DNA from 3 places in the Kribbella orskensis genome. Region 3 is predicted to be linked to each of the others. Evidence: riboswitches for the same ligand, from Rfam matches in the RefSeq annotation. Region 3 holds a riboswitch; each other region holds the start of a gene.
The links. A riboswitch is a leader RNA that binds a small molecule or an ion and turns the genes downstream of it on or off. The one in region 3 is predicted to bind ZMP and ZTP.
Positions count from the first base shown of each region.

Region 1: it holds a riboswitch for ZMP and ZTP, as region 3 does, so the genes downstream of both, folP (dihydropteroate synthase) here and EV644_RS25730 (bifunctional 5,10-methylenetetrahydrofolate dehydrogenase/5,10-methenyltetrahydrofolate cyclohydrolase) in region 3, are expected to answer to the same signal.
Region 2: it holds a riboswitch for ZMP and ZTP, as region 3 does, so the genes downstream of both, EV644_RS35650 (5-aminoimidazole-4-carboxamide ribonucleotide transformylase) here and EV644_RS25730 (bifunctional 5,10-methylenetetrahydrofolate dehydrogenase/5,10-methenyltetrahydrofolate cyclohydrolase) in region 3, are expected to answer to the same signal.

Region 1 is NZ_SLWM01000009.1:109,373-119,434, reverse strand. Features, by position in the region: gene zwf (glucose-6-phosphate dehydrogenase) at 1-1,126, shown strand, start outside; gene EV644_RS24035 (TetR/AcrR family transcriptional regulator) at 1,206-1,805, opposite strand; gene EV644_RS24030 (SDR family NAD(P)-dependent oxidoreductase) at 1,906-2,655, shown strand; gene EV644_RS24025 (LLM class F420-dependent oxidoreductase) at 2,690-3,562, opposite strand; gene folP (dihydropteroate synthase) at 3,756-4,637, opposite strand; ZMP/ZTP riboswitch at 4,658-4,749, opposite strand; gene EV644_RS24010 (nuclear transport factor 2 family protein) at 4,774-5,157, opposite strand; gene EV644_RS24005 (DNA alkylation repair protein) at 5,154-6,257, opposite strand; gene cobF (precorrin-6A synthase (deacetylating)) at 7,489-8,283, shown strand; gene EV644_RS23995 (MFS transporter) at 8,576-10,060, opposite strand.
Region 2 is NZ_SLWM01000021.1:112,551-122,612, reverse strand. Features, by position in the region: gene EV644_RS35670 (phospholipase D family protein) at 1-306, shown strand, start outside; gene EV644_RS35665 (aminoglycoside phosphotransferase family protein) at 356-1,276, shown strand; gene EV644_RS35660 (ATP-binding protein) at 1,365-1,985, shown strand; gene EV644_RS35655 (nucleotidyltransferase domain-containing protein) at 1,996-2,736, opposite strand; gene EV644_RS35650 (5-aminoimidazole-4-carboxamide ribonucleotide transformylase) at 2,787-3,854, opposite strand; ZMP/ZTP riboswitch at 3,878-3,959, opposite strand; gene EV644_RS35645 (VOC family protein) at 4,002-4,403, opposite strand; gene EV644_RS35640 (NAD(P)-dependent alcohol dehydrogenase) at 4,572-5,567, shown strand; gene EV644_RS35635 (DNA glycosylase AlkZ-like family protein) at 5,662-6,804, shown strand; gene EV644_RS35630 (hypothetical protein) at 6,945-7,598, opposite strand; gene EV644_RS35625 (bestrophin-like domain) at 7,582-8,406, opposite strand; gene EV644_RS35620 (hypothetical protein) at 8,665-8,949, shown strand; gene EV644_RS35615 (DinB family protein) at 9,059-9,589, shown strand; gene EV644_RS35610 ((2Fe-2S)-binding protein) at 9,666-9,875, shown strand; gene bfr (bacterioferritin) at 9,862-10,062, shown strand, end outside.
Region 3 is NZ_SLWM01000010.1:197,441-207,502, forward strand. Features, by position in the region: gene cmk ((d)CMP kinase) at 1-652, opposite strand, end outside; gene EV644_RS25720 (prephenate dehydrogenase) at 663-1,727, opposite strand; gene aroH (chorismate mutase) at 1,774-2,142, opposite strand; gene EV644_RS25730 (bifunctional 5,10-methylenetetrahydrofolate dehydrogenase/5,10-methenyltetrahydrofolate cyclohydrolase) at 2,233-3,147, opposite strand; ZMP/ZTP riboswitch at 3,178-3,272, opposite strand; gene EV644_RS25735 (GNAT family N-acetyltransferase) at 3,278-3,946, opposite strand; gene EV644_RS25740 (NUDIX hydrolase) at 4,028-4,561, opposite strand; gene prcA (proteasome subunit alpha) at 4,711-5,580, opposite strand; gene prcB (proteasome subunit beta) at 5,612-6,451, opposite strand; gene EV644_RS25755 (ubiquitin-like protein Pup) at 6,460-6,669, opposite strand; gene dop (depupylase/deamidase Dop) at 6,728-8,248, opposite strand; gene EV644_RS25765 (NUDIX hydrolase) at 8,322-8,822, shown strand; gene EV644_RS25770 (phosphotransferase) at 8,819-9,562, shown strand; gene EV644_RS25775 (hypothetical protein) at 9,588-9,932, opposite strand.

The DNA of each region.
Region 1 (10,062 bases), on a different contig from region 3:
CACCTGCCGGCTGCACTACCTGTCGGTGCCGCCGAAGGCCGCGCGCTCGGTGATCCAGATGCTGCGCGACGCCGACCTGGTCGACCGGGCGCGGGTGGTGATGGAGAAGCCGTTCGGCGACGACCTGCAGAGCGCGATCGAGCTGAACGACTTCGTGCACGAGACGTTCGACGAGTCGCAGATCTTCCGGATCGACCACTTCCTGGGCAAGGAGGCGGCGCAGAACATCCTCGCGTTCCGGTTCGCCAACGGACTGTTCGAGCCGATCTGGAACCGCAACTTCATCGACCACATCCAGATCGACATCCCCGAGTCGCTCGGCCTGGACCAGCGTGCCACCTTCTACGAGCCGACCGGCGCGTTCAAGGACATGGTCGTCACACACGTGCTGCAGGTGCTCGCGTTCGTCGCGATGGAGCCGCCGACCGCGCTGGAGCCCCGGGCGATCTCGGAGGAGAAGAACAAGGTCTTCCGCTCGATGCTGCCGATCCACCCCGAGCACGTGGTCCGCGGCCAGTACGGCGGCTACCGCAGCGAGGAGGGGGTCGCGCCGGACTCCGACACCGAGACGTTCATCGCGATGCAGGTCGGGATCGACAACTGGCGCTGGGCCGGCGTGCCGTTCTACCTGCGCACCGGCAAGAAGATGGCCGAGGGGATGCGGATCATCTCGATCGCCTTCAAGGAGGCGCCCAAGACGATGTTTCCGGCGGGTTCGGGCGTCGGCTCGCAGGGGCCGGACCACCTGACCTTCGACCTGGCCGACTCGTCGCGGGTGTCGCTGTCCTTCTACGGCAAGCGGCCCGGACCGGGGATGCGGCTGGAGAAGCTGTCGATGCAGTTCTCCACCCAGGAGACGGAGACGGCGGGCGACGTACTGGAGGCGTACGAGCGGCTGATCCTGGACGCGATGCGCGGCGACCACACGCTCTTCACCACGGCCGAGGGCATCGAGTCGCTCTGGGAGAACTCCACGCTGCTGCTGGAGGACCCGCCGCCGGTCAAGCCGTACGCTCCGGGCACCTGGGGTCCGAACGCGATCCACCAGCTGATCGCGCCGCGGGCCTGGCGGCTGCCCTTCGAACGCGAATGGCGCGAAGGCAAGAAGCCCGTCCCGGAGGGCTGACGCTCAGCGACGAGGACGCCTGGAGCTCCTCAGCGGCGAGGACGCCTAGGCTCCTCAGCGGCGAGGACGCCTAGGCTGCTCAGCGGCGAGGTCGGCGGAGGCCGTCCAGCGCCTCGGTGAGGGCGTCTTCCAGGTAGCTGAGGCGGTCGGTCGACTGGAGCAGGGTCGCGCCGCCGGTGACAGCGGCCAGGATGGCGCTGGCCGACTTCGCCACGTCGACGCGGGCGTCGATCTCGCCGGATTCCTTCAGCGCCCGTACTCCGACCGCCAGGTAGGCGTGCCATTCGTCGGTCAGCGCGTTGACGATGTCTCTGGTGGCCGGGTTCGCAGTACCCAGCTGGGCGGTCAGGGCTGACAGGGCGCACGCCTGCCGTTGCGCGTCGTAGACTTGGATCACCCGGCGCCGCCAGGCCTGCCACTTGCGCCAGGTGGTGAGGTCACCGAGCTGCGGCATCTGGTCGGCGATCACCTGGCCGGCCTCGTACTGCGCCACCGCGAGCATCAGGTCCGCCTTCCCGTCCGGGAAGTAGTGGAACAGCTGGCTCTTGCTCGTCGAGCTGGCCCCGCGGATGTCGTCCAGACCGACGTTCTGAACCCCCTCGACCCGGATCAGCTGCGCGGCCCCCTCGACGATCCGCTGCCGGGTCGCCGCCCCCTTGGCGGTCAGCACTCGCTCCATGCCCGCCAGCCTAGCGCGACCCCACCCCCTGGACCGAGCAGTCCAATCGACACGCTACTGTGGACCCAACGGTCCAATCTAGGATTCTGAGGAGAACCCCATGCGACTGGCAGGCAAGACGGCTCTGGTCACCGGAGCCACCAGCAACATCGGCCGGGCGATCGCCGTCGCCCTGGCCGCCGAGGGCGCCCACGTCGTGGTTGCCGGGCGCAACAAGGAGCGCGGTGACGAGGTGGTCGGCGAGATCCGCGCCGCCGGTGGCCAGGCGGACTTCGTGGCGGTGGACCTGAACGGCACGAAGGCGGCCGCGAACGAGCTGGCCGAGGCGGCCACCCGGCTGCTCGGCGGACGGATCGACGTACTGGTGAACAATGCCGGCGCGATCGACGGCGGGAAGACGACGGAGACCGACGAGGAGACCTTCGACACCGTCTACGCGGTGAACGTCAAGTCGCCGTACTTCCTGACCGCGGCGATCGCGCCCGCGATGGTCGCGGCCGGCGGCGGCACGATCATCAACCTCGGCTCCTGGGTGGCGCGGCTGGGCATCCCGGTCGGCGCGGTTTACGCCGCCAGCAAGGGTGCTCTGGAGACTCTGACGCGCGCCTGGTCGGCCGAGTTCGGGCCGTCCGGGGTCCGGGTGAACGCTATCGCTCCCGGTGTCGTCCACACCGATCCGAACCACCCGGCGACCGCGATGATGACCGGTACGCCACACGGCCGGATCGGCGCGCCGCAGGCGATCGCCGACGCCGCGGTCTTCCTCGCGAGCGACCAGGCCGCATTCGTCCACGGCACCGTCCTCGACGTCGACGGCGGCCGCCTCGGCGTCGCGGTGATCGCCGGCTGACCCTCCGCGTGGCCGCCCTCCAGAAGGCAGGTGATCAGAAGAGGGCGGCTACCGGGAGGACCTCGAGGCCAAGGCGTTCCAGGGGGTCGAGGCGCGGGAGGCCGGGGACGAAGCCGATCGCTTCGCTGAAGCCGAGGCGGTGCAGCCGGCCGAGCTCGTCGATCAGCTGGTCCTTCTTCTCGCCGTGCTCGCCGAGGTCGAGCGTCTGGTAGACGGTCTTGGTGATCTCGTCGTAGTCGCGGCCCTCGTTCTCGCAGTGCCGCTTCAGCACGTCGAGCTTGTGCTCCAGGTCGGGTGTGTTGAAGAGATTGCAGGCCTGGGCGTACTTCGCGACCAGCCGCAGCGTCTTCTTCTCTCCCCCGCCACCGACCAGGATCGGCGGGTGCGGCCGGCTCAGCGACTGCGGGACGTTCAGCAGCCGCTCGGCCTGGTAGTGCTTGCCCTGGAACGGCCCGTCGTCGTCGGACCACAGCTGCAACAGGTACTGGAGGGTCTCCTCGAGGCGCTCGAACCGCTCGGCCACCGGCGGGAACGCGAAGCCGAGTCCGCGGGACTCCTCCTCGTTCCAGCCCGCGCCGATGCCGAGGATCGCGCGGCCCTCGGACAGCACGTCGAGCGTGGTGACCGCATTGCCGAGCAGGCCGGGATCGCGATAGTGCACGCCTGTTACCAGGGTGAACAGGCGTGCACTATCGGTGTGGCCGGCCAGGAAACCGAGCGTGGTGTACGCCTCGAGCATGTCGTTCTCGACCGGGCCGACGCCGGGGATCTGGAAGAAGTGGTCCATCACCGCGATCGAGCTGAAGCCGGCCCGGTCGGCCGTGCTCGCCACTTCCGCGAGTTCCGCCCCGAGGGCCGGGGCGCCGTTGGGCCAGGTGTAGTTCGGGATCTGCAGACCGATTTTCATGGCTCAAGCCCTTCCGGATCGTCACCACCCACCTAACACCCCGCCCACGACCACCACCACCCGCGGGTCCCTGTCCTGGTCTGACAGGGCATGACCAATTATCGGATCGCCCTTGTTCCTGGTGACGGCATCGGCCGCGAGGTTGTGCCTGCCGCGCTCAGTGTGCTCGAGTCCGTTGGCAAGCGGCACGGGATCAGCTTCGGGTACGACGAGTTCGACTGGTCCTGCGGCCGGTATCTCGCCGAGGGGTGCTCTGACTGCGCGCAGTCAGAGCACCGAACACGGTGAGTGCGTCGCGGATCGCCGCGACATCGTGGGTGCGGATGAAGTCGACGCCCTGCGACGCGGCGTACAACTCTGCTGCCACGGTGGCCGGGCCGATGGCGGCGAGATCGCTGCCGGTGAGGGCTCGGAGGAACGACTTCCTCGACGGTGAGACCAGGACAGGCAGCCCGAAGCGCGCCTTCAACTGCCCGAGCGCAGCCATCATCGCCACCGATGGTTCTGGATTGCTCCCGAGGAAGTAGCCCAGACCTGGGTCGATGATCAGGCGATCGCGGCTGACGCCCGCGGCTTCGAGTGCGGCCAGCCGTTCGGTGAAGAACTGCTCGACCTCCGTCCAGATGTCCTCCGGATCAGTCACCTTCCTGGTGGCCGGTCCTCGGCGTTGGACCGAATGCATGACCACCAGCCGGCACGGGAGTTCCGCGAGTTCGTCGTACCTGTCGTGGTCGGGGAAGCCCTGGATGTCGTTCAGGTAAGCCGCACCCCGCGCGGCGGCGTACCGCTGGGTGTCGGGGCGGAAGGAGTCCACCGACACGGGGATGCCGTCGGCGATCAATTGATCGAGGACGTCGGCCAGCCGGTGGATCTCCTCCGCCGCGCTCACCTGCTCCGCGTCCGGGTGGCTCGACGCCGGCCCGAGCTCGACGATGTCGGCACCCGCCGCTCGCAGGCGTTGCGCTTGGGCGATCGCGTCGTCAGGGGTCAGGAACCTGCCGCCATCGGAGAACGAGTCGGTGGTGATGTTGACGATGCCGACGAGCCGAGGCGCCGGGTCGGAGTACTGGACCATGCCGTGTCTCCCAGATCGATTCCAGAAGCCCAGGCGCACGGCACGACGTCTTGATGACGGGGTCGCTTCCCGATGGTTGATCCATCTCGAGACGCCAGTCACGACCCGCTCGCACCCTAGCAAGCGGGGAGTTCGGTCAGGGGGCGATTTCCAAAGTGGTGATGAGGTTTTCGTCGTTGAGGGTGAAGCGGTAGATGAGGTCTACTACGCCGCCGGGGAAGTTGCCTTCCAGGTGGTTGGTGACGTCGTAGTGGGTGTCGTCGAACTTCTCCACGTGGGTGAGTTCGACCGTGTAGGTGTACTCGGTGGCGGCGGTTTCGCGCCAGTGGTGGATCTCGTCGTGGCCGCGGTAGGTCTTGTCGTCGTCGATGACGGTCGCGTCGAGGGCGAAGGCGGAGAGCAGGTCGTGGGCGTTGGCCTTGTGCGCCGGGTCGGCCTCGCGCAGGTACGTCGTGATCGCGTGCGGCAGGTGCTTCGCGGATTCGGCGGCGGTCGGGTCGGGAGGGGTGGGGATGGTCATCGGGTGCCTTCCAGCGAGAGGGTGAACGTGGACCGGCCGTAGCCTCGGCCGTTGATCTGGAGCTCAAGGGCGTGTTCGCCCGGGTAGTACCTGCGCGTCGAGATCGGCTTGAACGAGTGCCGCTTGCCGAGGGTCATGGACTCCCCCGGCGCCAGGGTGCGGGTGGTCAGCTTGAAGACCTTCGGCGCGAGCGTGCCGTTCGCCTTGACGTGGTGGACGACGTAGTCGATCGCCAGTCGCATCTCGGCGTCGCCTTCGTTGTGCGCGGTGAACTCGAACTCCAGGGTCTCACCCACGCTCACGCCCGCCACCGCCAGGACCGGCCCGTCGACGACCAGACCAATCGGCTGCCCGAATCCCAACAGGGCAAGGGCTCCAGGGTCACCGGCCTTGATCAGCGTGCGCAGCGCATGCCGGACCAACTGGGGTGTCGTCGCCTCGGGATCCGCCAGCCAGCCGCCCGCGATCTCGACCGCCAGCGCCGGGTCGGAGCGGCTGATGTCGTTGAGGTGGTTCGCGACCGAGCGACGCACGTACGCCGAGTCGTCGCGGCGCAGTACCTCGAGAATCGGCCGGGTGGCCTCGACGTTCTCCAGCAACTGCGGGACTCGCTTGGCCCAGGGCAGGCGCGGTCGCGTGCCTTCGGTGGCAAGGCGCCGGACATGCTCATCCGGGTGCTCTGTCCACGTCTGCACGACAGCCAGAGTCCGATCGAGGTCGGCCGTGAGCACCGTGCGGAGCGCGAACTCCGCCGTCAGCCTGGGCGTCAGGTCGGCGAGCAGTCCGAGGCCGGCCTCGAACTCCTCCGCTTCCACGGCCCGTACTGCGACCGCCTCGGTGATCGGCCAGATCATCCAGCCGGTGAACGCGTCGTCCTCCAGCGCAGCGCGGAAGATCTCCGCCAGCGGCTTGAATCCCGCGGGCAGATCCGCCAGCAGGGCGTCCCTGACCAACTGACCCCGCTCACTGAAGGAGGCGTCCGCCAGCTTGCCTGGAGCAGCCCGCAGCGCGGTGAACCGCAGGTCCGGCGCCACCTTCTGCAAGCAGCCGCCGAGGGCTACCACGGACGCAGTACTGAGCATCTCTTCCGCTGTGGGCAAAGAACACCTTCTCGCGTCGCAGCCTTCTAGGCAGGAGGTCGGAGCTACTGACTGCTAAATTAGCAGTAACAACCACGACGGCCAACCCGTCCCCTCCTCCACCGGCCCGGCGCCAACCCCCACAACCGCCGTCAACTTCGACCTCGGCCCACCCCCAGACCCAAACCGCGGCACGCGCGGCCCGGCGGATTCCCCGCGGCACGCGCGGCCCGGCGGATTCCCCGCGGCACGCGCGGCCCGGCGGATTCCCCGCGGCACGGCCCCGGCGGCACCCGCGGCACGGCGGATCGCCCGCTCCACGCCCGTACGCCGAGTCTCCCCCGCGCCCGACGACCGACGTACCGACGTTCGGGTCGTCAGCCTCGGGTCGGAGGTGCCTCTGGCGTCTTGTTCGCCGACTGGCGTCTTGCAAGGCGCCAGCGGCCGAACAGTCCGCTACCGAGAGCCCGCCGCCCGGCCCGGATCCTCCGGCGGCGTCGTGCCGTGCAGTTGTGGGGACGGCGGACACCATCTCGGGGGTGTGCCAGCCGGGGGTGCGGTTATGGGGACCTCGGACACCGTATGGGGACCTGGAACAGGTCATTTCCTGTCCGAGGCCCGGACTTGGTGTCCGAGGCCCCGACTCGGTGTCCGAGGCCCCGACTCGGTGTCCGAGGCCCCGACCTGGTGTCCGAGGGCCCGACTCGGCGTCCGAGGGCCCGACTCGGCGTCCGAGGTCCCGACTCGGTGTCCGAGGCCCCGACTCGGTGTCCGAGATCCCGACTCGGTGTCCGAGATCCAGACCTGGTGTCCGAGGTCCACCTTGTGCACCGGCTGAGCGTCCCGAGCGCGCGGGATCTGCTCAGGTGGTGCACAGAGTGCCGGTTTTGGGGCTCCTGCTCCCCTTCGGCCCACAGGGAGCTCCCCGACGGTCCAGGCAAGCCAACTCCCCGAACGTCTGGGCGGAGGAGCTTCCCGATCCTTGTCGCCACACCCCCAGCGGCTCCGGGATAGCTGCGTTCCTTCCCTGGTCGGGGTGGGGTGGGTCAAGAGTCGGAACTTGTTCCGATCCCGAAGGGACGCGAAGCGCTCTTGACGCACACCACCCCGACTAGCACCATCACGCAGCCCGGAGACGCAACCACCTCCAGACAGTCCTCGCGAAACCACCAGTGCAGCAAACACGGGACAGGCAAACGCCGGGGTGGGGGTGCGCGGACGGGGGTGAAGGATGGCGATTTAGAGTCGCGGGGTGAAGCAGATCTTGGTGGTGGGGGTCGGGGCCGGGAATCCGGAGCAACTGACCGTCCAGGCGGTCAATGCGCTGCGCCGCGTGGATGTGTTCTTCGTGCTCGACAAGGGTGACGTCAAGCAGGAACTGGTGGACCTGCGGGAGGAGATCCTGCGGCGGTATGCGCCCGACGGCGACTACCGGGTGGTCGTCGGCCGGGATCCGGAGCGGGACCGGAGGGCCGGCCTGGAAGGTGATCGGCCGATCGCCGGGAGTTCGGCGTACGTCGAGTCGGTGGACGACTGGCGGCGGCGCCGGGCCGATGTCTGCGCGGGGATGATCGCGGCCGAGCTCGGCGAGGACCAGGTCGGGGCGTTCCTGGTGTGGGGTGATCCGTCGCTGTACGACAGCACGCTGGCGATCCTCGACGACATCCTCGCTCGAGGTGAACTCGGCTTCGAGATCGAAGTGATCCCCGGCATCAGCAGCGTGTCGGCGCTCGCGGCGCGGCACCGGGTCGGGCTGAATCAGGTCGGCAAGCCGATCCAGATCACCACCGGCCGGCGACTGGCGAAGAAGTGGCCCGACGACGTCGACGACGTGGTGGTGATGCTCGACGCGCAGACCGCCTTCACCCAGCACACCGATCAGGATGCCGACATCTACTGGGGTGCTTACCTCGGCACGCCCGACGAACTGCTCATCGCCGGACCTTTGGCGGAAGTAGCGGAAGAGATCGTCGAGGTGCGCGCCGAGGCACGCCGGCGCAAAGGCTGGATCATGGATACCTATCTATTGCGCAGGAATCGCAAGTAAACAATGAGCTGACGCCGACCGACCAGGGCGGCATCAAGGTCATCGACCTGAGCACCGAGCACCACTGCGACTTCTGGGCCGGGCTCTGACTCAGACTGCGCGCTGCTCGCGCCGGTCCCACAACCGGCTGATCAGCATGAGGCCGAGCTGGCAGATGCCGAGTGCAACGATGTTCGCGATCTAGAGGCCGGCGGTGAACCGCACCAGCCGGTCTGGGTTCCTCGTCATACTCACGGCCGACAACGGTAGCGCCCGGTGCTGTAGGCAACCACAGCGCCGGGCACTGCCCGCGTCACTTCTTCGAGGGCCGCAGCAGAGTGGCAGTCAGAACCAACGCAGCAAGGACGAAGCCGGCCGCGGCCACGAAGGCCGCGCTGTAGCCGTCCCTCAGCGCAGCAGCCTCCGCCACACCTTCAGACACCCGTACTGCGCTCTGCGACGCGGCCAAGGTGGCTAGTACGGCTGTGCCGACGGCTGCTCCCGCTTGCTGCGCAGTGTTGTTCAGCCCGGAGGCAAGTCCGGCATCGCCTGGTTCGGCGCCGGACATCGCCAGCATGATCGCCGCAGGGATCCCTACGCCTATCCCGGCTCCCATCAGAGCGAGAACCGGCGCCACGTTGAGGAGGTAACTGCCGTCGGCCGGGGCCTGGCTCATCACCAGGAGTGCGACCAGGAAGGCGGCCAGGCCGGCGAGCAGCAGCGCCCGGCTGCCGAACCGCACGGTGAGCCGAGGTGCGACGAACAACGACATCACCGCACCGAGCAGTGGAGCCGGAAGGAACGCCAAGCCGGTCTGCAGCGAGTCGAAGCCCAGCACTCGCTGCAAGTAGAGCGCCGTCATGAACTGGAAGCCGAATCCGGCCGCGAACAGGAAGACCACCACTACGTTGGCCGCAGTCACCTGGCGCTTGCGGAAGATGTGCAGGGAGAGCAGTGGCTGCGCCGCGCGGGCCTGGCGCAGTACGAAGGCTGCTAGGAGGAGTACGGCGGCTGCGGCCAAGAGGAGCGTCCGTGGCAACTCGACGGTCGGCTCGGCTGTCTGCACGATTGTGTAGACGCCCAGCGAGAGGCCGGCGGTCACCAGGACGGCTCCGAGGACGTCCGCACCCTTGCCGAGGCCCAGACCGCGCTGCGGTGCGAGCAGCCGTACTGCGAGCGCCAGCGAGACGAGTCCGATCGGCACGTTGATCAGGAAGGACCAGTGCCAGCCCACGGTCTGGGTGATCACGCCGCCGAGGATCAGGCCGATCGACGCGCCACTGGCCGAGGTGAACCCGTAGACGCCCATCGCCCGCGCCTGCTCCCCCGGCGCCGGGAAGAGGCCGACGATCATGCCGAGGATCACCGCTGAGGCGAGCGCGCCGCCGACACCCTGCAGGAAGCGGCCGGCGATCAGTACCTCGGCGCCGGTGGCGACGCCGCAGAGCAGCGAGGCCGCGGTGAACAGCGCGAGCCCGGCGAGGAAGACCCGCTTGCTGCCGATCAGGTCACCGATCCGGCCGGCCAGCAGGAGCAGGCCGGCGAACGCGATCAGGTAGGAGTTCATCACCCAGGCGAGCCCCGCCTGCGAGAAGCCCAGGTCGCTCTGGATCGTCGGCAGCGCCACCGTCACGACGGTGCCGTCGAGGATGATCATCAGCTGCATCGCACACAGCACCGCCAGCGCCCTCAGCCGCGCCCGCTGCGCGCCGGAACTCTGTTGCGCGCCGGAGCCCTCTTGCGGCGGCTCCGACCTCTGCTCGGAGGGTGGGCTTGCTGGTTCTGTCGTTGAGGTCACCG
Region 2 (10,062 bases), on a different contig from region 3:
CTCACCTGCTCATTGGTGAGCTCCGACCTCGCCGCCTCGCTCCGCACCGAGCTCTGGACCGAACACCTCGGCACCGAGCCCGCCCTGGACCCGCTCGGGGGCTTCGACCAGCTGAAGGATGCCGCCACCGCCCTGGACTCCTGGCACGCCTCAGGCGAGCACGGCCCCCGCCCACCAGGCCAACTCCGCCACCACAACCCCGAGCACGTCACCCACCTCCAGTCCCTCTGGGCACGCCCCCTCTACGACCACCTCTACGACCCCGACGGCCGCCCCCGCCACCTACGTCGCCGCCACGAGTTCTGAATTCGGTTCGACAGCGTGGGGTGGCTGACGGTGGGATGGGGGCGTGAAGATGCATGCCGGTGAGGCTGAGATCGATGAGGCGCTCGTACTTCGGCTCGTGGCCGCGCAGTTTCCGCAGTGGGCCGGGTTGGGGGTCGAGGAGATCCCGTCGAGCGGGACGGTGAACGCGATGTTCCGGCTCGGGGACTCGTTGACCGTGCGGTTGCCGCGGATCGAAGGTGGCGTTTCGGACATCGAGAAGGAGTTCGAGTGGTTGCCGCGGTTCGCGCCGCTGCTGCCGGTGGCCATTCCGTCGCCGGTGGGGATGGGGAAACCGGGCGAGGGGTATCCGTGGCCGTGGTCGGTGCAGCGCTGGATCGAGGGCTCGATCGCCGTTGCCGGGGCGGTGGAGGATCCCGCGGGACTTGCGGAGGATCTCGCGTCGTTCGTCCGGGCGTTCCGGGCGGTCGACCTGCCGGGCGGACCTCCGGCGTACCGGGGCGGTCCGCTCGAGCTGGAGGACAAGGGGACTCGCGAGGCGCTCGTCCAGCTCGAGGGCTGGATCGACACCGAGACCGCCTTGGCTGCTTGGGAATCGGCGCTGGCTGCAGCACCCGCCGCTGAGGCTGTCTGGGTGCACGGTGACCTTATGCCGTCGAACCTGCTGACGGCCGGCGGTCGCCTGACCGCAGTACTCGACTTCGCCACCGCGGGCCTCGGTGATCCTGCCTGCGACCTGATCCCGGCCTGGAACCTGCTGCCCGCCTCAGCCCGCCCGGCTTTCCGCGAGGCGCTGGCAGTGGATGACGCCACCTGGATCCGGAGCCGCGGCCGTGCCCTGTCGATGGCGCTCATCCAATTGCCCTACTACCGCGAGACCAACAAGGGCATCGCCGCGAACGCCCAGCACGTGATCGACGAGGTTCTCGCCGACTATCAGCGCGGGATCGCTGCTTGTACAGCAGAGTGTTCGCGCGGTCGTCGCCCATGAACCCCCAGTGCCTTCATCGGTAGAACCTGCCCAACTCGGGTGGTCCGCCGCCTAGGCGCAATCACTTGCCGGTGGATACGGTGGGGTCGTGGACTTGATCACGACGCACAACTGGGCCTCCGCCGTCGATCCCGCGCACATCGCCGAGATCAGGAGTTCGGCCGACCAGTACGCCGAGGGTGGGCTCCTCCACCTGGCGCTCGAAGTACTGGCTTATCCGGTGGACGAGGCCGCTCCGGAGGGGACGACGACCTGGGCGCGGGTGGTCTTGCACGGGGACGGGTCGATCTCGGTGGAGGACAACGGGCGCGGCACGGACACCCGGTACGACGAGGCCGGGGTACCGATGGTGAAGCCGATCATGGCAACGCGAGATCTGCGGTTCTACGGGGTTCCTGACGCCGAGGTACTGCCGGACGGGCGGCCGCGGTCGGGGATGTCGGTGGTCGCCGCGCTGAGCTCATGGCTGACCCACACGAACCGTCGCGTCGACGGCCGCGGCTGGGTCCAGCGGTATGAGCGCGGTCTTCCGCCGGGTCCCGCGACGGAGATCGAGAGCGGCGACACAGCGGGCACGCTGGTGCGCTTCCTGCCCGATCCGGCGGTCTTCGGCCCCGAGACGCTGTCGGCCGCGGCCCTGCTCGCCGCCTGCGCGGACTTCAACACCAAGGTGAAGATCGAGGTCCTCGAGGAGACCGCAGCGTCGTGAGTCGAGGCTGCTAGTCGGTGTCTGCGTCTCGGGTGCTGCCGGAGAGGCGGAAGCCGTCGACGAGGCGGCCGCCATTCTGAGCCAGAACACCGTCGGCGAGGTCGATTAGTTGGTCCGCCTCGCCGGCAGAGGCCGCTCGGACTGCTGCCGGGAAGGCGCTGGCGTGGTTGGTGCCGTGTTCCCCGTCGTATGCGGCGAGCTCGCGCAGCAGACCCTTCCCAGTGCGACTCCACCGCTGAGCACCCGTCAAGAGCAACACCGCAGCGTCCTGCCCGAGCAGGGCGGCGACCACCGTCCGTACGTCGTTGCCGTCAGCACCGATCAGGTCCTCCAGCAGATCGGTGACCTTGTACCTCAATAGCTGAAGCTCGTCGTCGGGCAGCGCCGGGGGACCGGCAGCCACCTCGGCTCGGCCCGACTCCTGCAGTCGTCCTCCTGAGCCGTCCGTGTCCACCAGGATGATGCTCTCCCCGACCAGCCGCATCATGGTCGGCTGACGGCGTTGGCGGTCCTTCTCGCAGTAGTACGCAAGCGACTTCTCCGTATGCACGAACACCTCAACCGGCCATCCGCCGTACACCACCGACTCCCGCATCGGCGCCGGCGGTCCGTTGAGCAACACCGTGACATCAAGATCCGAGGTAGCCGTCGCCGTGCCCCGAGCCACACTCCCACCCAGCCACGCACTCCGCGCCTCGGGGAATCGCTCACGAACGAACGCCCGCGCCACCTGTATCGCATCCTCGATCACACCGACCAGTGTCCGCTGAATGCCCCTCGCACCTCCACTTGGTTTTCCTCTTAGTGGCGGAAGAGGCGGATGCCGGTTTGGGTGAGGGTGATGCCGTTGTCCTTGCAGGCTTGGATGATCTCTGTACTGCGGAGTGAGCCGCCGGGCTCGGCGATCGAGCGGACTCCGTAGCCGTGGGCAACGTCGATGTTGTCGCGGAACGGGATCGCGCCGTCCGACACCATGCTCACGTCGGTGAGGTGCGACAACCAGGCGTCCCGCTCGGTGGACCCCAAGCTGTCCAGCAACGCGAGCTGCCGAGCGATACGGTCTGACAGCTTGATGCCAGGCCGGCAGGTCTCGGCGAGTACTTCGGGATGGCGGCGCAACCACCACGTTTGCGCCTTGCTGCCGGCGAGTTGGGTGCAGTCGATCCGCGACTGCTGCCCGGCTCCGATGCCGAGGGCCATCCCGTCCTTCAGGAAGGCAACCGAGTTGGACTGGGTGTACCGCAGCACGATCATCCCCAGCAGCAGATCGTCGGCCCCGGGCTGCCCGTCGAAGAGCGATCGGTCCAACGGCAGATCGTCCGGCTGCTGGGTGAGGCGCAGCCCGTACACCTCGCGCACCTCCTCCGTCGGCGGCTCGAACGTGGGATCACCTTCCAGGACCAGGAAAGTCCCTCGCTTCTTCCCGGCGAGCGTCCCGACCACGCCCTCGTCGTACGCCGGAGCGATGATCCCGTCGCAGGCAAGACGCTGGAGGAACGCGGCCAACTCGGCGTCGACCGGGTGCGACACGGCGACGAAGTCCCCGTACGACGACTTCGGATCGGCGTCGCGGGCTCGCACATAGGCGCTGGTCACCGCGCCGACGTCTCCGCGGTCGTAGGTCGATCTCATCCCGGCATCAACCTCGCCCGCCAGCGCGGCACCCGCCGGGGACACGTGCTTGAACGAAGCCGCCGCCGGCCTGTCGAAGCATGCGCTCGCCTCCCGGACGAGCTGCCAGGCTCCCAGCGCGTCGAGCACGTTGATGTAGGACGGCTCCCCGCGCACCACGCGGAACGGCGTACGGCCTGGTTGAAGTGGTGTGATCGTCGCGGGCTGATGCGGATTCATGCCGTACCGCAGTTCCATCTGCTGCCTCCGGTTACCTCGACCGAAGGCGCCCAGGCGGACGACGCCACTCTTCAGAACCCGCTCCCCGGTGGTACCCCACCCTCGCCAGTCGCGGTGCCCCCACTGTAGTCGGGCACCGACTTTGTCTGTGTTTTCTGACCGTAGTCAGGAATCGCGGGAGCTGAGGACGCAGAACTCGTTGCCTTCGGGGTCCGCGAGCACTGTCCACGACGCGTCGTCGGCCTGCCCGACGTCGACCCGGTGGGCACCGAGGCCCTCCAGCCGGCTGATCTCGGCGTCCCGGTCCTGGCTGGTGTGCGGAGCCAGATCGATGTGCAGCCGATTCTTGACCGTCTTCCCCTCAGGAACGGTGACGAAGACCAGCCCCGGCCCGATCCGCTCCCACGGCGTCTCCTGCATCACCTTCTGATCCACCCACCCCGGAATGATCACGCACTCGTCGTCGGACTCATGGACGAGCTGCCACTCGAGCGCCTCCGCCCACCACGCGGCCTGCTTGCGCACATCCAGGCAGTTGATCACCGTTGTGTACCACCGAAGCGCCATCTCAGTCCTCGCCGTTCTCGTCAGGTAGTTGCGGACACCCAGGTTATGAGATCCGTGGGGGCATGGGGGTTGTCCCTGATGGCTGTGGTGCCGGCGGACGCCTACCGTCACGAGTAGGCCGGAGCCTCCGGACAACGCACGCACCGAACCAGCGTCACGGAGTACGCAATGAAGGCAATCGTCCAGGATCGGTATGGCTCACCTGACGTGCTGGAGTTCGGCGAGGTCGAGAAGCCGGTTGCCGTTAGCAACCTGGTGCTGGTCCGGGCGCGCGCGAGCTCGGTCAACGCGTACGACTGGCACGTGATGCGGGGCGACCCGTACCTGGCACGCCTGATGCTGCCCGCGGCTTTCGGGCGCAAGGGTCCCAAGGCCAGGATCCGCGGGCGGGACTTCGCCGGGCGGGTGGAAGCGGTCGGGCCCGAGGTGACGCGGTTCAGCCCGGGTGACGAGGTGTACGGCGATCTCGGCGACGCCAACGGCGCCTTCGCGGAGTACGTGTGCGCGCCGGAGGACCTGGTGGAGTTGAAACCGATCAACCTCACCTTCGAGCAAGCGGCGGCTATTCCGTTGGCGGGGAGTACTGCGCTGTTCGGCCTGCGCGATGTGGCGAAGGTCGAAGCGGGGCAACGCGTGCTGGTCAATGGGGCGTCAGGTGGCGTGGGGACGTTCGCAGTACAGCTCGCCAAGACGTTCGGCGCAAAGGTGACCGGCGTCTGCAGCACGAGGAACGTGGACCTGGTCCGCTCGCTCGGCGCCGACCACGTCATCGACTACGGCAAGGAGGACTTCACTCGCAACGGAGGCCCGTACGACGTCGTGCTGGACCTCGTTGCGAACCGCTCCCTCGCCGACCTGCGCCGCTGCTTGACCCCGTCCGGGACCCTCGTGCTCTCCGGGGGTGGCACCTTCACCGGCGGCTCCGTGGTCGGCCCGATGCGCATCCTCCTCCAGGCCAAACTGCAGTCCCGCTTCGTTCGCCACTGCCTGATCGACTTCTCCACCCCTCTGACCCTGGAACATCTGACAACGCTCAAGACGCTGGCCGAGTCGTCCCAACTGACCCCCGCCATCGACCGCAGCTACGCCCTCGCAGATGTCCCCGCCGCCATCACCTACCTCGAAACCCACCACGCCCAGGCCAAGGTCACCATCACCATCTGACGCCGCACCAGCCGGCTCCGGTACTGCGACCTACGACCGCAGGCGCGACTGATCTTCCTTGCCCGGTGGCAGCGGACAGGCGACGATGCTGGGTGTGGACCGACACCAGATCCTTGCGTTCCGGCTGTCACGTCACCATCTGGCCGAGCGGCTCCCGGCCGGCTCGATGATTCAGGCGGTTGCCGCCGCCGGGGTTCAGGAGACGCCGCGACAGACCGCTTCCCTCGCGTTGCATGCCCGGGTCGCGGACGTGAGCCTCGCCGGGATCGACCAGGCACTCAAGCAGGACAAGACCTTGCTGGCGATCTGGTCGCTGCGCGGCGCGCCGTACCTGGTGCCTACTCAGGACGCGGCTGTCTTCACCACGGGCGCGATGCCCACCGGAGAGGACTCGTGGCGGATCTCCTTCGGCGGTTGGGCCACGTCCTTGGATGTGCCGCTCGCAAGTCTGGTGGAGCACGCCGCGAAGGTTGCGCGGGAAGTACTGGACGGCCAGCAACTGGAGGTGGAGGCTTTCCGCCAGCAGTTCGCCCGGCGGATGGAGGAGATCCGTGACCTCGAACGCCCGTCCGGGGCGCACGCCGATCTCCCCGAACCTCTCTTCCGCGCGATGGGTCAGCTCGGGATCGCCTGTCTCGCGGACACCCGCCGGATGACCGACGCTCTCGTTGCCCGTAAAGACCAATGGCTCGGTGAACCAGCGGGGATCGTCGACCAGGACATCGCCCAGGCCGAGCTCCTGCGACGCTACCTTCGCTGCTACGGGCCGGCCTCCCACCAGAGCTTCGCCGAGTGGACCCTGCGCAGCCTGTCCGACGTACGCGCGATCTTCGAGCTGATCGCGCCGGAACTCGTTCAGGTGAACGCGAAACGGCGCCCTGTCGAGTGGTTGCTCGCGTCCGACGTCGAAGCGCTGGCCTCTCCACCCGAACCGGCCGGAGTCCGGCTGGTCCCCGCCCAGGATCCCTTCCTGCAACAGCGTGACCGAGACCGGCTGCTCCCGGATCGCGACCTGCGCAGGCGACTCTGGCGTCCGGTCGGCGCGCCGGGCCTGGTCCTCGTCGACGGCGAAGCCAAAGGAGTATGGACCTCACAACGCCGCGGCAAGAGCATCCAGTTCACCGTGCAGCCCTTCGACCGAATCACCGCCGCGGAACGCGACGCGATCGCCGCCGAGGCCGACACCCTCGCCCCACTCCGCGAAGCTGACCGAACCACCCTCGTCCTCAAGACCTGAGTCGGTCGAAGGCAGGGGCGGGCCTTCGTCGAGCCCCTAACCCACGTACTGCGGAGGTGCAGGCCGCACGCCCGCTCCTCCGTCAGGCGAGGGGCTGAGCCCGCGCGGCCGAGCAGGTGCTCCGAACCAAGGACGCGGGGTCAGACCTGCAGGCTGACGGGGAACGTGAAGAGCCAGGCGATGGCCGTGAGGAGCACGATGCAGGCAGTCACGAGCATGAACGCGCGGACGCGGCGACTGACGATCTTGGTGCTCATGCCGGCGAAGAACAGGACCACGCTGTACAGCACAACCGTCAGGACATAGTTGCTGGCTCGCTGGATGTTGCGGCTCACTTCGGTCGCCGATGCCTCGGCCGCCAGGTCCAGCCGATCGGCATCAGCCCGAGCCGCCAGCTTGTAGTCGGGCATCGCGAAGGGCGTCTTCGGCGCGCTCGCGTTCGTGAAGGGTTTGGTCGCGAGCCACGCGTCGAATGCCTTCGCGAACTCTGGGCGGAAGCGGCTCACATAGAAGACGGCGAGCTCGCTCTCGCCGCGGCGGTCCGCATCGGCCCACGCGATGAAGGTGGCTACGTCGACCTGGGTCTGCGCCTCGGCCAAGCTGGACGACCGGGCGGCGTCGATCCGGATGGCTCCGGTGCGGCCTGCCGCCTTGGCCTGCTCGCCGTTCCATCGCGTCGCCTGGTAGCTGCTCCACGAAGTGGCGACGGCAGCCACCACCAGGAGCACGGCGACGAGCAACTCGTGCCAGCGGTCGAAGCCGGATGCGGGCCGGTTCTCAGTTTGCTCGGCCATTTGCATCACACGGAGGCTTCAGGTCCAGTCCGACGATCGCGAGCTCGGAGTCGATCTGGCGGAGGGATCGTTCCATCGCCGTCGGCTGCAGCCTGCCGACGCCTTGGCCGTGCGGATGGTTGAAGAACACGAGCAGGAGCAGCAACAAGGTGATGACAACTGTCACGCTGCCCATCATCAAGGCTTGCGTCTTGGCCCGCTCCCCATGATCGGCGAAGAACAACATGTAGAGGAAGATCACCACGGAGATCACCGCCAGGACGAGCCACAAGGGCGTCGGAATGATCCCCTCCGCCCCGTGGACCCGCGCGAGCCGCGCCTGCTGCCGAGCCTGCGTTTGATCCATCCACCGGTCGTACGCCGACTGCTCGGTCGCTGTCTTCGGATCAACCGTCTGGAGCGTCCGGAACATCTCCCCTCCCCACGGGTTGATCGCGTCGCCGAGCGTGCCGTGCTCGAGGGCGCTCCACTCGGGCCCGATGACCGATCGCGCGTAGCAGACGAGCTCGCCGGTCAGCTCCACAGAAACGGCCTTGGGCATGTACTGCGCCGTCTCGACCTGCTGCGCCAGGACGGTCGCCTCCGTCTCGGCGCCCGAACGCGACTGGTCGTAGGAGTCGAACGCGAGAAAGATGATGAACCCGAGGAGCACCGAGAAGCCGGTGGCCAGCACCCCGAAGACACCCGACGCACGGTCACCGTCGCTGAAGTAGCTGCCTTCCGGCGCACGTCGCCGGACGAGGAGCATCAGCGTGATTGTGATCGCGGCGACACCTATGACCAGGAGCGCGCCGAGGAGGACGTTCACGTCGACCTCCACGAGCCAGAGGGATTCCCGCCGCCTGCCGCCGGTTTGCCTCACCGTAGAGGCCAACCTGCGGAGGCTGCGTCATCCCTCCGGGAGGATTCCGGCTCGCATGAGGAAGAGGGCGTCACCTGCAGGTGACACCCCTCTGACAGTTGGTGATCTGAGCCTCTGGTCGGGCCAGGCGTCCTGCTTGCCGGTCGCGATGGGATCTCGAGGCTCGAGGGCGACAGGCAGGTACGACGCGAGGCCGCGAAGGCTGTGCGGCAGGTCACCAAGCGCGCGGCCGCCTGGTCGGACGCCACCGGGAGCGAAGCCGGCGTGCTGTCAGAGGCGTATCGGCAAGCGGCCAACGCGTTCGATATTCACGAACCCCGGGCTCGTTTGGTGGTCGCCTTCACCCACGCTCGACTGGGCGATCTGCCTTCGGCGCAGCGGGAACTCGCACTCGCTGTCCCTACCTCGGAAACTCGCTGTTCCAACGATCTCAACGGCAGGCTCACGGAAATTGCCGCTGCCCACCCGTCGAGCGATGCAGGCTCCTGATCCACCGGCGCGGGCGCCCCGGTGTTGCTGTGGCAGCGGGGTTCGCAACGCCTCGGATCTGCCGTCGTAGAGGTCAGAAGTTGGCCGCTATGGCTCCTAGGCTCGGTGCATGACAACGAACGAGCAGAGCTTGACCGGTGAGCGCGCCGACATCCTCGACTTCCTCACCAAGCACCGCTACTTCCTGCGCCACACCGCGGAAGGCCTGTCCGACGAGCAGGCGAACACCCGCAGTACCGTCAGTGCGCTGACGGTCGGCGGCCTGATCAAACACGTCACCGAGGTCGAGCGGAATTGGGCCGACTTCGCCCAGGTGGGCGGCGGCAAGGACACGCCTGAGGAGATTGAGTACACCCCGGAGCGGATCGCCCAGTGGGAGAACCAGTTCCGCCTCACCGAGGGCGAGACGCTAGCCGGCGTACTGGCCGAGTACGAGAAGGTCGCAGCCGCCACCGACGACCTCGTCCGCACCCTCGACCTCGACACCACCCACGAACTCCCGGCCGCGCCTTGGCAGCCACCGGGCATCTTCTGGACGGTCCGCCGCGTCTTCCTCCACATCGCCGCCGAAACGGCTCAGCACGCCGGCCACGCCGACATCATCCGGGAAACAATCGACGGCCAGAAAAGCATGGGCTGACCCAGCCAACGCTGGGACGGGGATCACGCTGACACGAACGTGACTGGCCCATAGTGCTTAGGGTAGCCTCACCTGCATGATTGTCTGCCACTGCGAGGTCGTCAGCGACCGGGAGGTCCGCGAGAGCATCGACGACGGCGCTCGCACGCTCGCGCAGGTGTGCGGGGCGACCGGGGCGGGGCAGAACTGTGGCGGCTGCGTCTTCTCGTTGAAGCGGTTGTTGTGCCAGCATGGGAGGTCGGTCTCGGCAACCTCGTTCACGGAGGTGGCAAGTGCAACCGGTTAACCCACGCGTCGTCGTACTGCTCAACGAGGCGCTGACACTCGAGCTGACGGTGATCAACGGGTACTTCCTGGAGGCCAGGATGCTCGACAACTGGGGATTCGGTCGGCTGGGCAAGGCGTTCTACGACCTGTCCATCGACGAGATGAACGACGCCGACGCGTTGATCAACCGCATCCTGTTGTTCGAC
Region 3 (10,062 bases):
CCTCCTTCGCGAGCCGGCAGATCACGTCGACGACCTCCTCCAGGGACAAATGGGTCGAATCGATCTCGACGGCGCCGTCGGAGGCCACCAGGAACTGCGAGACGGTGGCGTCGTCGGCGTCGCGGCGAACGATCTGGTCGCGCAACTGCTCGGCGGTGACCGCGTCGGCCAGTTCGGCCTTGCGGCGGGCCATCCGGGCGTCCTGGTCGGCGGTCAGCAGCACCTTCAGCTCGGCCTGCGGAGCGACCACGGTCGCGATGTCGCGGCCCTCGACCACCGCCCCGCCGGTCGGCTGGGACTGCTCGATGATCTCGCGCTGGCGGCGGATCAGCTCCTTGCGCACGTCCAGGTTGGTGGCGATCTTGCTGACGCTGGCGCTGATCCGCGGGTCCCGGATCGCCTCCGTGACGTCGGTGCCGTCGGCGGCGAACTGGGCCCGCTGCGGATCCGTGCTGACCGACAGCACCAGTGCGCAGGCTCGCGCGGCGACCGCCGCGGTGTCGTCCAGGTCGAGGCCGTGTTCCAGCGCCGACCAGGTCACCGCCCGGTACATCGCTCCGGTGTCGAGGTAGCGCAGCCCCAGCTTGGTCGCGACACCACGGGCGGTACTCGACTTGCCGGAACCGCTCGGGCCGTCAACAGCGATGATCATGGGCCGAAGGTTACCGGTGAACGGACCAGCCACGTTCGGTCAGTACCCGGACCAGCTGATCCACCGAGGCCGGTTTGACCGCCAGCTCGACCTCACCGACCGGTCGGCCCGGGCTGTGGTCGATCCGCAGGTCCTCGACGTTGGCGCCGGACTCGGCCGCGTCCGCGAACAGCCGGGCCAGCTGGCCGGGCCGGTCGGGGATGGTGACGAGCACCGGGACCAGCTCGATGTGCGGGGCGCCGTGCTTGCCGGGAACCCGGACCGCGCCGGACACGCCCTGGCCGAGGATCGAGGCGAGCTCCTCCCCCGCCTCTTCCTTGCCTAGGGCAACGAGCATCCGGTCGAGCTCGTCGCGGATCCGCTCGAGCAGGCCGGTCAGCGCGGTCGAGTTCGCGGACACGATCTGGGTCCACAGCCGAGGGTCGCCGGCCGCGATCCGGGTGACGTCGCGGACGCCCTGCCCGGCAAGCTCGAGGTGGGAGTTCGGTGCGTCGACGAGGGTGCCGGCGGCCAACGCCGACATCAGGTGCGGCAGGTGGGACACCCGGGCGACGGCGAGATCGTGGTCCTGCACGGACAGCTCGACCGTACGAGCCCCGGCCGCCTCGGCGAGACGACGTACGAGGTCGACGGCCTTGGGGTCACTGGTCTCGTGCGGGGTGATCGCCCAGGTCGCGCCGTCGAAGAGATCGGCTCGGCCGGCGAGCGGGCCGGATCGCTCGGAGCCGGCCATCGGGTGACTGCCGACGTAGCGGCTGAGGTCGTCGGTGAGGGCGGACGCATCGGTGAGCGGCTTCGACTTCACGCTCGCCGCGTCGGTGATCACCGCGTCGGTCTGGCGCAGCTGCTCGGCGATCACCGCGCCGACGTGGTCCGGCGGTACTGCGACGACGACCAGCTGCGGCTCGATCTGGACCAGCCGCGAACCGGCGCCGATCCGCTCCGCCATCAGTGCGTTGTCCGGGTCGGCGTCCACCAGCTCGACCACGACGCCGAGCCGCCCGAGCGCCAGGCCGATCGACGTACCGATGAGGCCGGTGCCGACGATCCGGACCGGACCGCGGAGCTCGGTCATCGGTCGACCACCGTTGCGGTGCTCACTGGGGCGTTCACTGGGGTCTTCACTGGGCGCCGGTGAGGTCCGGGCGCAGGCTGACGGCGCCGTGCAGGTAGACGTGCTGGATCTTCTCCCGCGAGCGCGACGTCTCGACGTGCACCATCATCCGGACCACCCGCGGCAGCGCGTGCGGCACGTCGATCTCCTGCATGCACATCAGCGGGACGTCCGTCAGCCCGATCTGCCGGCCGGCCACCGCCGGGAACTCCGAGTGCAGGTCCGGCGTGACGGTGAACAGGATGCTGATCAGGTCCGCGGAGTCGAGATCGTTCGCCTCGAGTACCGCCCGGACCAGCTCCGCGGACCGATCGAGCAGATGCTCGCGCTCGTCCACCTCTAGCTGGGTGGCACCCCGGATCGCCCGTACCGCCACAGCGCCTGCCTCCTGGTTTCGTCGTCCCTACCTACCTCAACCCTAGGACAGCCCCGCCAACAGACGGACAGCCGTCTCGGATTCTGCCCCTCAGGCGGTGGTGGTCTGCGCCTCGGCGGCGGCGACGGTTTGTTCCAGGAGGAGGGCGATGGTCATGGGGCCGACTCCGCCCGGGACTGGGGTGATGAGGCCGGCTACCAGGGTGGCCTCTTCGAAGTGGACATCGCCGGTGTTGTTCTCGTTGTAGCCGGCGTCGATGACGACCGCGCCGGGCTTCAGCCAGCTGCCGCGGACGAAGTTCGCCTTGCCGACCGCCGCGACCACGATGTCGGCGGTCTTCACGATGTCCGCCAGGTCGCGGGTCTTCGAGTGGGTGTAGGTGACCGTCGCGTTCGATGCCAGGAGCAACATCCCGACCGGCTTGCCGAGGATCGGGCTGCGGCCGATGACGACCGCGTGGGCGCCGGCCAGCGGTACGTCGTACGCCTCGAGCAGGCGGATGATTCCACCCGGCGTGCACGAGCGGAACCCGGGCTCACCAAAGGCCATCGCGGCGAAAGCGTGCATGGTGACCCCGTCGACGTCCTTGGCCGGGTCGATCGCCTCGAATGCGGCACGCTCGTCGATGTGAGCCGGTACCGGGTGCTGCAGCAGGATCCCGTGCACCTTCGGGTCTTCCGAGAGCTTGCGCAGCTCGGCGACGAGCTCCTCGGTGGTGGTCTCGGCGGGCAGGACCACGCTGAGCGAGCCGATGCCCGCCTTCTTGCTGCGGTTCTGCTTCATCCGGACGTACGTCGCCGACGCCGGGTCATCCCCCACCAGCACGGTCGCCAGGCAGGCCTCGACCCCGGTCGCGTCCTTCAACGCCTTCGCGCGCTCGGCGGCCTTCGCCACCATCTCCGCGGCGAGGTCCGTCCCCACCATCAGCCGAGCGGCTTCGCGGGGCGCGGACTTGGGGTCGTCCGGGTTCGAGAACGTGAGGGTGTGGTTGCTGGGAGAGGTCATGGCGCGCTCCTTCGGGCGTCGACGAACAGGTCGGGTGGCCCAGGCGCGCGGCTGCTGGTCGACGGATCCGCCGACGGACCGTTCCCCGGTGGTACACCACCTCAACGCCAGTAGCGGTCCGTAGTAGAGTTTACCGCTCCGCTCCCCCGGCCCCGTCCGCGGCGAGGAAGAACTCGCGGCAGCTGTCCAGCCCGGAGATCTCGACCGGTCGGCGGTCGACCTGCTGCCAGTTCTCGCGGGTCAGCCGGAGGCGGTCCGAGATCACCACCTCGCCGTGCAGGACGTCGCGGGAGATGCCGTCCGGGAGGTAGCCGAGCTTGCGGGACACCCCCTGGGACCCGAGGTTGTCCTGGAACGCCTCCGAGAGTGCCGCCTCAGCGCCGAGTCCCTCGAACGCAAGGTGCAGCAGCGCAGTACGGGCTTCGGTGCCAAGGCCTTGGCCGTGGTGGGCGAGGCCGAGCCATGACGAGGTCTTCACCTCGCGGAGGGTGGCGAACTCACGGGCCCTGAGCGTCACGAAACCGATCGGTTGGTCGCCTTGGACCACGCCCAGGTCGAGGGCCCAGTCGTCCGGAGTCCAGCTGCCGAGGCAGCTCCAGTACCCCTGGAGGACGTACCGCGCTCGCTCGGCGGGAGGTAGATCGGTCCAGGGGGTCAGGAAGGGGCGTTCGCCGGCCTTGTGGACCCCACCGGCGGCGAGATCGGCCAGTGCCGACAACTCCTGCTCGTCAGGGAGGCGGAGTACGAGCCGGTCGGTGGTCAGCCGGAGGCCTCGGAGCGGCCAGTGATCAATCAGCACGCGGACATCCTCGGGCTCTGGATCGCTCCCGGCAAACGGATTAAGCCGCGCCGACGAGTCCAGTGACGTGCAAGCCGCTGGTCACAGGAGGCCGGCGTGGTCGAGGGTCAGGTACGCCGCGTCGGTGCCGGTCATCGCGCCGGGCGTGCGGAGTTCGCGGCGGAACTCCTCGACGGTGAGTTCCACCGGGACGCAGTCCTCGGTCTCGTCCAGGTGCTGCACGCCGTCCGGTCGGCAGCCGCGGGCGATCGCCAGGTACTTGCGGTAGACCGACGAGGCCGACGACCAGTGCCAACCGACCACCTCGATGGACTCGCAGGTGTAGCCGGTCTCCTCTTCCAGTTCCCGCCGACCGGCCGCGTCCGGCTCCTCACCCGGGTCGATCAGACCACCCGGGAGGTTGGTGACGATCTGGTCGGGGCCGGCGCGGAACATGCGCACGGTGACGATCCCGCCTTCCGGGGTCAGCGGCAGCACGGTGATGCCCGCGGTGATCCCAGCCGAGAGCTTCGGGCCGAAGACATCCCAGTCCACCTCCCGGCCGTCCGGCAGCCGGTAGCGCCGCAGCCGGACGGTCAGGAACCCTTCGAACCCGGGCTTCTCGTCCAGCAGCACCCAAGCCTCCGGATCTCCAGGCCGCGAACCATCAGCTTGCTTGTCCGGAAGCCGGCCGTCAGACCGCGGTCGCTCATCAGCCCGGGGCCGCCGCGAAAGAGCGTCGTCCGCCGCGGGAGGTGCTCCCGCGGCGGACGATTCCTGGTCGCTCACAGAGGGCGGTCGGTGTCCGGGTCCTCGGGCGGCGCGATGGGAGCGTCGTCCTCGGGCGGCGCCACCGGGGCGTCGTCGGCGGACGAGGAGTCGCTCTCGTAGGTGCCGCCGTTCACCGTCTCCGCCGTCTCCGCGTGCGTGGTCGGCTCGGACGGGGAGGTGTCGGGCCTGGACTCGGACAGGATCCGGGCCAGCGTCTCCTCCGAGATCCGCTTGAACTTGCGCACCTGGGTCCGGGTCCGGTCCAGGACGGCGACCTCGATCTGGTCCGGCTCGAGCTGCCGGGTCTCGGTGCCGTCGTGGCCGAGGGCGTCCACCGCGAGCCGGAGCGCGCCCGCGAGCGAGATGCCCTCCGAGTAGTGCTCGCCCACGTAGTCCGCCACCTGCTCGGCCGGGCCGCCCATCACGGCGTACCCCCGGACGTCGGCGATCGAACCGTCGTAGGTGAGGCGGTAGATCTGGTCTTCGGCGGCGGTGGAACCGATCTCGGCGACCAGGATCTCCACCTCGAGCGGCTTCTCGCCGCCGGAGGAGAAGATCGCGCCGAGCGTCTGGGCGTAGGCGTTCGCCAGCGCCCGGCCGGTGACGTCACGGCGGTCGTAGGAGTACCCGCGCATGTCCGCCAGCCGCACGCCGGCGATCCGCAGGTTCTCGAACTCGTTGTACCGGCCGACGGCGGCGAAGGCCATCCGGTCGTAGATCTCGGCCACCTTGTGCAGCGCCGGAGACCGGTTCTCCGCGACGAACAGGATGCCGTCGGCGTACTGCAGGGCGATCGCGCTGCGGCCCTTGGCGATGCCCTTGCGGGCGAAGTCGGCCCGGTCCCGCATCAGCTGTTCGGGTGAGACGTAGAACGGAACGCTCATGGAAATCCTTCTTATCGAGGCGCGGGAGGGCTCAGGTCAGCGGTGCGGCCGGGCCGTCCGGACGCTGCAGCCGGGCCGCGACGATGGAGTCGACGATCGCGCCGACCTCCTCCTCGGGCATCCGCTGGTAGCCGTCCGAGGTGACCACGCCGATCACTGGGAAGATCCGCCGGGCCATGTCCGGCCCACCGGTCGCGGAGTCGTCGTCGGCCGCGTCGTACAGCGCCTGGATCGTCGCCGTCACGCAGTCGGTCGCCGACATGCCCTCCCGGTACAGCTTCTTCAGCGCGCCGCGGGCGAACAACGAGCCCGAGCCGACGCTGTGGAAGGAGGTCTCCTCGTACCGTCCGCCGGTCGGGTCGTAGGAGAAGATCCGGCCGCCCTTCTGGTCTTGGTCATAGCCCGCGAACAGCGGCACCACGGCCAGGCCCTGCATCGCCAACGCGAGATTGCCGCGGATCAGCGCGCTCAGCCGGTTGGACTTGCCGTCCAGGCTCAGCGTGGTGCCCTCGAGCTTCTCGTAGTGCTCCAGCTCGACCTGGAACAGCCGCACCATCTCCACCGCGAGCCCGGCGCTGCCGGCGATCCCGACGCACGAGTACTCGTCGGCGGGGAACACCTTCTCGATGTCCCGCTGGGCGATGATGTTGCCCATCGTCGCGCGCCGGTCGCCGGCCATCACGACGCCGCCCTCGAAGGTGGCGGCGACGATCGTGGTGCCGTGCGGGACGTCCTTGGACAGGTCACCTGTCCCCAGGGAGCGTCGTCCGGGCAACAGGTCGGGCGCGTGCCCGGCCAGGAAGTCCATGAAGGACGAGCCACCTGGGGTCAGGAAGGCTTCCGGCAACCGGCCGGAGGCATCGAATGTCATCTAGCGGTTCACTCCCCACCCTTTTGCACGAAGCCGCGGACGAACTCTTCCGCGTTCTCCTCGAGCACCTCGTCGATCTCGTCGAGGATCGAGTCGACATCGTCGTCGAGCCTTTCCTTGCGCTCAGCGACGTCCTCGCTCGACTTGGCCTCGGTGACCTCTTCCTCGGTCGACGAGCGCTTCGTCTGCTTGTGCTGCTGTCCGCCGTCCTTCGCCATGGCACACACCTCCTAGAACCGCCGTGGAGGGCCGCCCAACCGACCCTCTACAGCGACCCTACCCGGCGGCGCCCCCAGTAATGGTGCGAACCAGGTCACTCGCGGTGTCGCACTGGTCCAGCAGCGCCCCGACATGTGCTTTCGTACCGCGCAGCGGGTCCAGCGTGGGGATCCGCTGGAGCGACTCCCGGCCCGGCAGGTCGAAGATCACCGAGTCCCACGAGGCCGCCGCCACCTGCCCGGCGTACTGCTGCATGCAGCGGCCGCGGAAGTAGGCGCGGGTGTCCGTCGGCGGGTGCGAGACGGCCATCCGGATCTCCTCGTCGCTGACCAGGCGCTGCATCCGGGCGGCCTTGACCAGCTTGTAGTACAGCCCTTTGTCCGGACGAAGATCGGCGTACTGCAGGTCGACCAGGTGCAGCTTCGGGTCGTCCCACTCCAGCCCGTCGCGGTCGCGGTAGGACTGCAGCAACTTCAGCTTCGCGACCCAGTCGAGCTGGTCGGCCAGCTTCATCGGGTCGGTGGCCAGCTGGTCGAGCAGCTGCTCCCAGCGGTACAGGATGTCCTTGGTCTGCCGGTCCGCGTCGTCGCCGTACTTGTCCTCGACGTACTTGCGGGCCTGCTCGAGGTATTCCGTCTGCAACTGGACCGCGGTCAGCTTGCGGCCGTCCTTCAACGTCATCAGGTGAGTGCAGGTCGGGTCGTGGCTGACCTCGTGCAGCGCGGTGACCGGCCGGTCGACGCTCAGGTCGTCGGTCAGCCAGCCGTCCTCGATCATCGCCAGCACCAGCGACGTCGTACCGACCTTCAGGTAGATGGAGATCTCGGACAGGTTGGCGTCGCCGATGATGACGTGCAGCCGACGGTACCGGTCCGGGTTCGCGTGCGGCTCGTCGCGGGTGTTGATGATCGGGCGCTTCAGCGTCGTCTCCAGGCCGACCTCGACCTCGAAGTAGTCCGCCCGCTGGCTGATCTGAAAGCCGTGCGCGTTGCCGTCCTGGCCGATGCCGACCCGGCCGGCGCCGGTGACCACCTGGCGGCTGACGAAGAAAGGGGTCAGGTGCCGCACGATCGACGCGAACGGCGTGGACCGGCGCATCAGGTAGTTCTCGTGCGACCCGTACGACGCGCCCTTGTTGTCGGTGTTGTTCTTGTAGAGGTTCAGCGGCGGGGCGCCGGGGATCTGCCGGGCCTGGCGCGCGCCCTCCATGATCACCAGTTCGCCCGCCTTGTCCCAGACCACCACGTCGCGCGGATTCGTGCACTCGGGTGCGGAGTACTCCGGGTGGGCGTGGTCGACGTACAGCCGGGCGCCGTTGGTGAGAATCACGTTCGCCAGCCCGGTCTCCTCGTCGGTGAGCTGGCTCGAGTCCGCCACCTCCCGGCTCAGGTCGAAGCCGCGCGCGTCCCGCAGCGGGTGCTCCTCGTCGAAGTCCCACCTCGTCTTGCGCGCCAGTGGCTGCGTCTGTGCGTAACCGTTCACCACCTGGCTGGAAGTCAGCATCGGGTTGGCCCCGGGCTGGCCTGGAACCGAGATGCCGAACTCGGTCTCGGTCCCCATGATCCGCCGAACACTCATGCGATCGAGCCTACGCGGTCGGGCCGACTAAAGGTGTTGCTGTGTCCACAGGGTTACCTGTGAGACTGCACGAATGGACGAACAAGTGGCACTGCTGGACAGCGACGGCCGGGTGTGCGGATCCGCGCCACGTTCCGTCATGCGGCGCGACAACCTGCGCCACGGCGCGACCGGAGTACTGGTCCGGAACACGGCCGGTGACATCTACGTGCACCGCCGAACGCCCACCAAGGACGTCTACCCGGGACGGTACGACTTCGCGGCCGGCGGCGTCGTAGCGGCCGGTGAAGACCCGTACGACGCGGTCGTGCGCGAGCTGGCCGAGGAGTTGGGGATCGCCGGGGTCGAGCTCGCCCGGCTGCCGGAGGGCGACTACGCGGACGAGTTCACCAGCTACCACGCCTACCTCTACACGTGCGTCTGGGACGGCCCTGTGAAGCACCAGCCGGAGGAGGTCGAGTGGGGCGACTGGATGTCCCCCGCGGAGCTCGTAGCGCGGCTGGACGACCCCGAGTGGCCGTTCATGCCCGACACCGCCGCCCTGCTCGGTCCACTCGTCCGCAGCCTCGCATGAGGATCGAGGACAACGGCTGGGACAGCCGCGCCTGGTTGGACGGCGACTGGCTGCACCGGGAACCACGCCGCGAGGAGGTCCGCCCGCGCCTGCTCGCAGAGACCCGCCTCCTCCCCTGGCTCGCGCCACAACTCCCGCTGCCCGTGCCAGTCCCCGAGCCCACTGAGTACGGCGTACGCCATCGTCTCATGGTCGGGGACCCACTAGAAGCAGGCAGTACTGCGCTGGGCCGCGAGCTCGGGTCGTTCCTGAAAGCGCTCCACGCGGTGGATCCGGCCGAGGCCGTCGCCCATGGCGCAGTGGACGCGGAGACGGCGGCCGCGGAGAAGACGGTGTTCCTCGACGAGGCCCGGGCGCAGGTTGTGCCGCTGCTGCCGCAGTCCGCGCAGGCTGCCGGCAGGGCGCTCCTGGAGCGGGTCGGTGGAGTTCGGACAGCACTGGTTCACGCGGATCTCGGGCCGGATCACCTGCTCGTCGCTGACGGGCGGATCACCGGGATCATCGACTGGACCGATGCTGAGATCGGCGATCCGGCGCTGGACCTGTGCTGGTTGCTCAACGGCGCGCCGGCGGGCATCGCCGAGGGCGTCAGCGAGACGTACGGCGTCACCCCGGAGCTCCGCAGCCGGGCGCACGACTGGCACCAGCTCGGGCCTTGGTACGAAGTACATCGCGGGCTGCTGCTCGACCTGCCGGAGGACGTGGAGAGCGGCCTGAAGGGCATCCTGGCGCGTCTGTGAGCCGTTCTGGCGATCTGCTGGCGGGTTACGGCTGGCGGGCGATGAAGCGGGAGATGGAGCGGGCCAGGTTGATGCCGACCAGGCCGCCCCAGCAGATGATGACAGCGAAGGTGCCTTCCATCTCGCCGGCGATGGCCGTGATCGGGATACCGGCCACGACGGAGACGATCGCGAGGGCGAGGCCGCCGGGGTCGTTCTCCTTGCTCGGCGGCCCGGTCCTGACCGGCTCCGGAGCGACAGGGCGTTGGGCGATCCGGGCGTCGATCTTCTCCAGGAACGCGTCGATGATCTCGGGCTCGTACTCCGGGCCCAGCTCCTGCCGCGCGGCCACCGCGGCGCGCAGGTCCTTGCGAATCTCGTCCGTCGCCATACCCAGGAAGGTACGACAGCTTCACCACCTGACGGATCAGGGAAGACCCCGGTCCGACCCCCTGAGTAGCCACCCTCCAGCAGCCGCCCGCTCCGCGGCGTTTCCGCCTGAGCTGACAACGCACAGCCGC